2 regions of the Peribacillus sp. ACCC06369 genome follow, and region 2 is predicted to be linked to the other one. Evidence: riboswitches for the same ligand, from Rfam matches in the RefSeq annotation. Region 2 holds a riboswitch; the other holds the start of a gene.
What was found. Region 2 has a riboswitch for cyclic di-GMP ahead of sinI (DNA-binding anti-repressor SinI). Riboswitches for the same ligand answer to the same signal wherever they lie in the genome.
Positions count from the first base shown of each region.

Region 1 (3,511 bases), 1.5 Mb from region 2:
TCAACGCCTGATTGATATGATGATTCAATGTAACGTGACTAATATCGAACAAATTATCGATATTAAACGCTTTTTCAGCTCGGTTCATCCCATCTTCGGTCAGCTGAACGCCTTTTGTCTTTTCATCATACGTGTAGTCCGTATCTTTTTGTAACGTTCTCACAAACGCATTGGCTTGGATATAAAGCTGGGCCGATTTTTGTGCGGAACCGGAAATGATCAAAGGCGTTCTCGCTTCATCGATCAAAATCGAATCGACTTCATCAATGACAGCAAAGTGCAGTGGACGCTGTACCATTTGCTCTTTATATAACACCATATTGTCACGCAGGTAATCAAAACCTAACTCATTATTCGTGCTATACGTAATGTCGGCATTGTACGCCTCTTGTTTTTCTTCTTTAGAATGACTGTTCAAATTCAATCCGACGGTCAAACCAAGGAAATCATACAATATCCCCATTTCGGTGGCATCACGGTGTGCCAAGTATTCATTGACAGTAACGACATGTACACCTTTACCAGTAAGCGCGTTTAAATAAACCGGCATGGTGGATGTTAATGTTTTACCTTCCCCTGTTTTCATCTCGGAGATATTTCCGTCATGAAGGGATGCCCCACCCATGATTTGAACACGGTAAGGATATAACCCTAAAGCACGTTTTGCCCCTTCACGCGCAACCGCAAAAGCCTCAACGAGCAAATCATCCACGGTTTCCCCATTTTGATAACGCTCTTTAAACTCACCAGTTTTGGCACGCAACTGTTCATCCGATAACGCAGCCGTCTCATCGGCCAGCGCTTCGACCTGATCAGCGATTTTTTCCAAACGTTTGATTTCTCGCTTATTCGGATCAAAAACTTTATTTAATATATTAAGCATTCAATAACGCTCCTCTATTATGGTAATGATCGTTCAATGACAAAATTCATATAAATTAAGAAGAAACACACCTTCTATTATGACTAATCCACGCTTAATTTTACCACTTCTATCCTAGAGGTACAACTTCATGTCACTACCGTTCCTATCGACCCGAATTCAATTCTTGTGAAAAACAATGGATAAATGAGGAGTAAAACTGTTAAAATAGAAGGAAGTATATAAAATATATAGCAGACTCCCCTCTATTTCCAAATGCAAAAGAGAATTTCCCATAACCTTCCATCACTAGATGCTGTGTCATCCCTAGCGATAGCATGTCAAGGTAATCCAACCATACAGGCTTCATGTTTTGAATGATAAGGTGGGCTACTGAAACTTATTAGCAGAAGATAAATAGAACATGTTTCGAGGTGGTATTGATGATTGGTGAACGTGTAAAAAAACTGCGAGAAGAAAAGAAAATGTCGATGACCGAACTCGCCGATAAAGCAGGCGTGGCAAAGTCTTACTTAAGTTCCCTCGAGCGGAACTTACAAACGAATCCTTCCATTCAATTTCTTGAAAAAATCTCCACCGTACTCAACATTCCTGTCGATGCCCTACTTTACGATGCACCGAATAAGGAAATCTTGGACACTGATTGGATGAAAATTGTTGAAGAGGCTATGAATTCCGGTGTTTCAAAACAACAATTCAGGGAATTCATCGAGTTTAATAAATGGAGAAAAGATAAAGAAGAATAGAAGTGTACTAGTCTACCTACATAATCCTGAAGAATACAGCTTGAATAAGCAAGACTCGCTAGAATGGAAGAATAAACCCTATAAACAGCTAATGGGTTGAATCACTGTTTATAGGGATGTTCTCATCTTTTAGGTACTTATCTTCCATCGTTTTCCTCTAATGTAACCTCAAGGCTTTTCCGTTCAAAAAAAGCTATAATTTCCTCTTTTTTGAAACCCAAGCTCCTTGCTTCTGAAATCAACTTCACCCATTCTGGATCCATTTCCACATTAGCCACCTCTTCTACCTCCTAAAATACTCTTTGTATTTCAGGCAGACCAGCCATCATAGTCTTAAGGACCTTAGACCTGTGCCTTTGCGCCCTCATCTTTCAATAAGTTTGCCTTTGCCGTGGTACTTATTACCAAATACATTACTTATAATCATATTATAACGGATACCCACTCCATATATTGCTATTTTATGTCGGTAATCTACCAAAATGCAAAAACTTTCATCCGACAAAATATTACAATATTATGAAAATTAAAAACCCAATTCATTTTTTATCATATGCAATAGTCAATTTCGCTTTTTTATATAATAGTAAATATTTCTCTTCTTAATCAATCGATGGGGCGTATCAATTCTCTCTATTGTAAGTGCGTCCGTGCTTTTTGCACAGTTAAGTCCTTGCCGCAGGTCGGACAAAGCCACTTTCCATATTCCGCACTGCTAAAAGAAGCCCTATGGCATGTATGGCAATTCTTCCGATACAAAAAACCCCTCTGCACCTTTAGCCAATTGTTTTTCATAATAAACTAACCGTTCTTTTTAAAGAACTAACAAATTTAGTATAGCCCAAAAGATAGTGGTGATTTTATAGGTACAAATAATTATTTTATCTCATTAAAGAACGAATTTCGTTCTTTAAAATGAAACTCAAATTACTTTCTATTTTTTAAAGAACAAAACTTTTATACTTTCCAATTCATATAAATATAAAAAATGTTATCAACTGCCAACGAATATGTTGGTAATCTACCAAAATGCATTAAAAAAGCACAACCCAGAGGCTGTGCTTTTGATCTTAGATTCATAATTAACTAGGTTCAATTAATCCGTAGCGTCCATCTTTACGACGGTACACCACGTTCGTTGTGTTGGTATCCGCATTCGTATAAACGAAGAAACTGTGACCAAGCATATTCATTTGTAAAATCGCTTCTTCACTGTCCATCGGCTTTAAATCAAAGCGCTTATTGCGGACCACTTCAATATCGTTATCGTCTTCGAATTCATCCACCACTTCGTCAACTTCCGTATTGAAGGCGAATGCCTCGGGCGTCGTTGATATGTTGTTCCGGTATTTACGATTGACCTTCGTTTTATGTTTACGAATTTGGCGTTCAAGCTTATCATTGATCAAGTCAATGGCAGCATACATATCCGCATTTTCCTCTTCAGCGCGAAGAACCAAATTCTGCATAGGAATCGTCACTTCGACCTTTGATGTATTATTGTTCACTTTCAAATTCACTAACACATTTGCATCTGGTGTATTGTTAAAATATCGTTCTAACTTGCCAATTTTCTTTTCGACGTATTCTCGAATTGCTGGAGTTACCTCAATGTTTTCACCGCGTACGTTGTAATTCATAAAGTGAGTCCTCCTTAAATTAAGACTATACAGTTAGATTCTACAATACCCCTCCGGTTCCTTTTGGAAACACATCATGAAATATGTCGAAAAATTATGAAACAATTGTCGGAAGGTTTGGAAAGGGTTGATGTCTGCCCTAACTCCATTATAACAAATGTAATGCCATAAAGAAAAAATTAAGACCATATTATTTACAGAAAATTTAAAAATATTTAACATAAAAACCGTTTGGGATCCAA
Region 1 is NZ_JAUCEN010000002.1:5,136,922-5,140,432, forward strand. Features, by position in the region: gene secA (preprotein translocase subunit SecA) at 1-883, opposite strand, end outside; gene QUF78_RS26120 (helix-turn-helix domain-containing protein) at 1,306-1,629, shown strand; gene sinI (DNA-binding anti-repressor SinI) at 1,767-1,907, opposite strand; cyclic di-GMP riboswitch class I at 1,939-2,024, opposite strand; gene hpf (ribosome hibernation-promoting factor, HPF/YfiA family) at 2,712-3,269, opposite strand.
Region 1: it holds a riboswitch for cyclic di-GMP, as region 2 does, so the genes downstream of both, sinI (DNA-binding anti-repressor SinI) here and sinI (DNA-binding anti-repressor SinI) in region 2, are expected to answer to the same signal.

Region 2 (3,511 bases):
TTAAATCACTTGACCTATTATTCTATGGACCCGGAATTCCATCAACCACCATTCATCAACTATAATAAATAATCCTAAACAAAAGGAGCGGATTTACATGAAAATCAAAGCAGGCAGCTGGGCTATGCTAAGCACACAGGACAAAATGTTTATTCTTAAAGCCATCAGTGATCGTTCAAGAATGAAATATGTTTCATGAGAAATAGATCTTATCATTGCTACACGAGAGCATCACCTCTCCCTTTTCAATAAAACGAACTTGAGCCTGAAAAAGGAGAGGAATCTATTCAATCTGGTGATCCCATAACAAACGCCATTCGCCTTATTCTTTCACGGCATGTAAACATCCCAAAGCGAGAATTGAAGACCTGTGTAACTGGAATTTCATAGGCCGTTTTATGCTGCCTCCCATCCTTATCCAGCCTCCAGTTCTTCACTTTCTTAAATTGGCCTACATCATACTGAAAGGTCTGCACTTCCATATGCTGGCGCTGGACCGATTTTAGATCTGCAGGTTCGGAAAACCGAAACTTCACTTCAAAGCTTAACAAATCCCCGGACTTCCAAAAAAATGATACAAGCTCGCCGATACTCCTATAGGAATCTTACCTTGTCTCCTCACCTCATCGCCCTCACAGGTTATCATTCATTTATATATAAGGATAACGACAAAAAAGAAGCATGTTGGTAGACATGCTCCTTACGTATATGTACCGAAAAAGATTTCTAGATTCTATGACGCCTTCTCCGATAAAAGAAAAGAAAACAGAAGATCCCTAGCAAACCGCCAAACGTGTCCAGCATGACATCCTGCCATAAAGATGAAGATCTACCAATCATATACTATTAGGTTCTTCAATGATCCCGCTTAATTTCTCCTTAAGCTCCTCCACAAGTTCATTTACAGTAACATCTTGTCCAGACTCACCCTTGGCAAAAGTGTCTTTTAAAATATCAAAAAAATCCATTAGAAATTTCCACTCCAATATATAATTGAGCCACCATTTCATACTGTTGTCCTAATCCTTTTTTCAAAAATAAGGAATATAGCTCATTTATTTGATAATCACATATATAGTAGGGATTGGCAAGCGGAATCTACTATATTATCAGAAAAGTAACTAAAAATTAACATTCCCTTAATAATCAGAGTGGGAAGGAATACTACTAGTCAATATGTGTGGATAAAAGAAAACAAAAAAAGGACCGATTCCTCAGCCCCTTCGATACCCCGAATTATGATCGTCCCATAAAATAAGTCATTAATGAAATTAAAACTAACGTAATGGTAATATAAGTCCCAATAAAAATTTTCTTGCTTCTCTGTTTCTTTTCATAAACTTCCTCGAACGTAATGAATTTGATTTTTTTCATCAAATATCTCCTTTTACTTTGATAGCAGCTATCTGACATCGCCTACCGCGAAGTCCCTTAGCTTGATCTTTATAGTGTAGTATCGGCACATAACCAATGATATTTAGGTAATATTAACTATTTTTTTATAGGCTATATTTCTTAAATCTGTATAAGGTTAAGTCAACTTGAAAACACATTATGTACATTTAGTAAATTCAATGACCATTATGGTAAATCCTGCCTAGCCATTTAAATAATCTGAATTTATTAAGCGCTTACTTTATAAAATTCATTATTATTTTTATCCACCGAAAAATGACAACCATAATGGTACACTGAATAAAGTTCTCCACATTAATCCTTTTATAAAAGCATTAAGTCCATCCATAATAAAAATCCCTCTCAATTAGGTTGCATTTTTATAATTGTCCCCATGTTCTTTATTCTAGATACCTTTTACGGTAATTTTCCCGATATTGAAAATAAAAAAAGAAGACTGAATAACAGCCTTCCCTAACGTAATTTTTATCCCCTGATTTGCTTTTTCCAGTTCATTTTCCTTTTATGAAATCCCGCACTTCTTCAATAGATAATCCTAAATTTTCAGCCTCTAAAATTAGATAAACCCATTCTTCCCGTTCATTGTTAGCTTCCATGATAAATCCACCCAACTTGTGGTAACACAGCCGTCTTAGCATTTAGCCTTAGACCTGTAATTTTGCGTCCCTACTTTTCAATAGGTTTGCCCTTCTCAAGAATATTTCACATTAATTATTAACCAAGATTAATAAATCTCTTGAATCCATGATTCCTTGGTGCTAAATAAAGCATCATGCCCTCAAAGAATTTACCCTTAATTAAAACTATATTAATATTAATTATACTTAAAAACGTAATAATAGCACTTAATATTATTCGTTTTTTTCTGCCATTTTTCAACATCTTTCATCACAAAGTGACATCACAATGTAAAAACACTGGTATAATGCACTTTCTTTACAACTCTTTTATTAAAAATAGATTTATAATAACTATAATTTGCTCGAATTTACTATTCTAAAAAAATAATATTTTGAATTAAGTGGGCGAAGTGATTCAGTTTTAATTTATTTCCACTAAGAATAAAGCCAGCATTACAAACCATAATATGCCTGTAACCTGACTGTTCGTGAACTCTAGTAAATATTTACACACTTGATTCCCTTTGGATACCTAATAAATTGCTAAACATCCCTTTTTTTTCATTCGCCAACTGGTTATATTCACCGACCTGAATGATTTCTCCCTGTTCCATGACCAACACTTGATCGGCATTGCGAATCGTCGATAATCGATGAGCTATGACGATCATTTTTCCTTTTAATCTTTCAATAGCGGATTGAATCTTCGCTTCGTTCTCCGTATCCAAAGCACTTGTTGCTTCATCCAAAACCAGGATGGCCGGTTTGCGTAAAATCGCTCTGTCTAGTACCAGACGCTGCCTTTCTCCTCCCGATAGTCGGACACCTCGATCTCCGATAATTTCTTATCTTATAAAACTGATCTAACCGAGAAATAACAACCACAACGGAAAGCTTAAAAGCGTTCCCCACAGTAGTCCCACAACAAGAACTTCTGAAAATAAAGATCTTCTCTTTTGTAGTCTTAGGACTCTTAGCTCCTTTGACTACCCATTTAGACAAAAGGAGAGCTTCCTGCATACTTCCTCATTCACCTTCTTAACACAAAAAAAGGACTGATTTCTCAGCCCTATTTTACATCCGTTATGATTTACCAAGAAAAAAAGTCAATAAAGAAATCAAAATTAAAATAATAGTAATATAAGACCCAATAAAAATTTTCTTACTTCTTTCTTTCTTTTCATAAGCTTCCTCGAACGTAATAAATTTGTTTTTTGTCATCAAATATTCTCCTTATATTTTGATGGCAGCTATCTGACAACGCTTTCAGCGAAGTCCCTTTGCTTGATCTTCATATTAAAGTATCGACCAAACGGCAAAAATATTAACTGTATTATTCACTATTTTTATACTGAGCTAGATTTTATAAATTAATATCAGTTCTTTACTATATAGTTTACTATAAATCATACAAAATACATTAATTCAATATATTCCATTATACCCAAAAGTCTTTTATACCAAGATATCAATTC
Region 2 is NZ_JAUCEN010000002.1:3,675,685-3,679,195, forward strand. Features, by position in the region: gene QUF78_RS18770 (hypothetical protein) at 288-536, opposite strand; gene QUF78_RS18775 (YwzD family small protein) at 837-968, opposite strand; gene sinI (DNA-binding anti-repressor SinI) at 1,908-2,012, opposite strand; cyclic di-GMP riboswitch class I at 2,030-2,113, opposite strand; partial or broken gene QUF78_RS18785 (ATP-binding cassette domain-containing protein) at 2,543-2,878, opposite strand.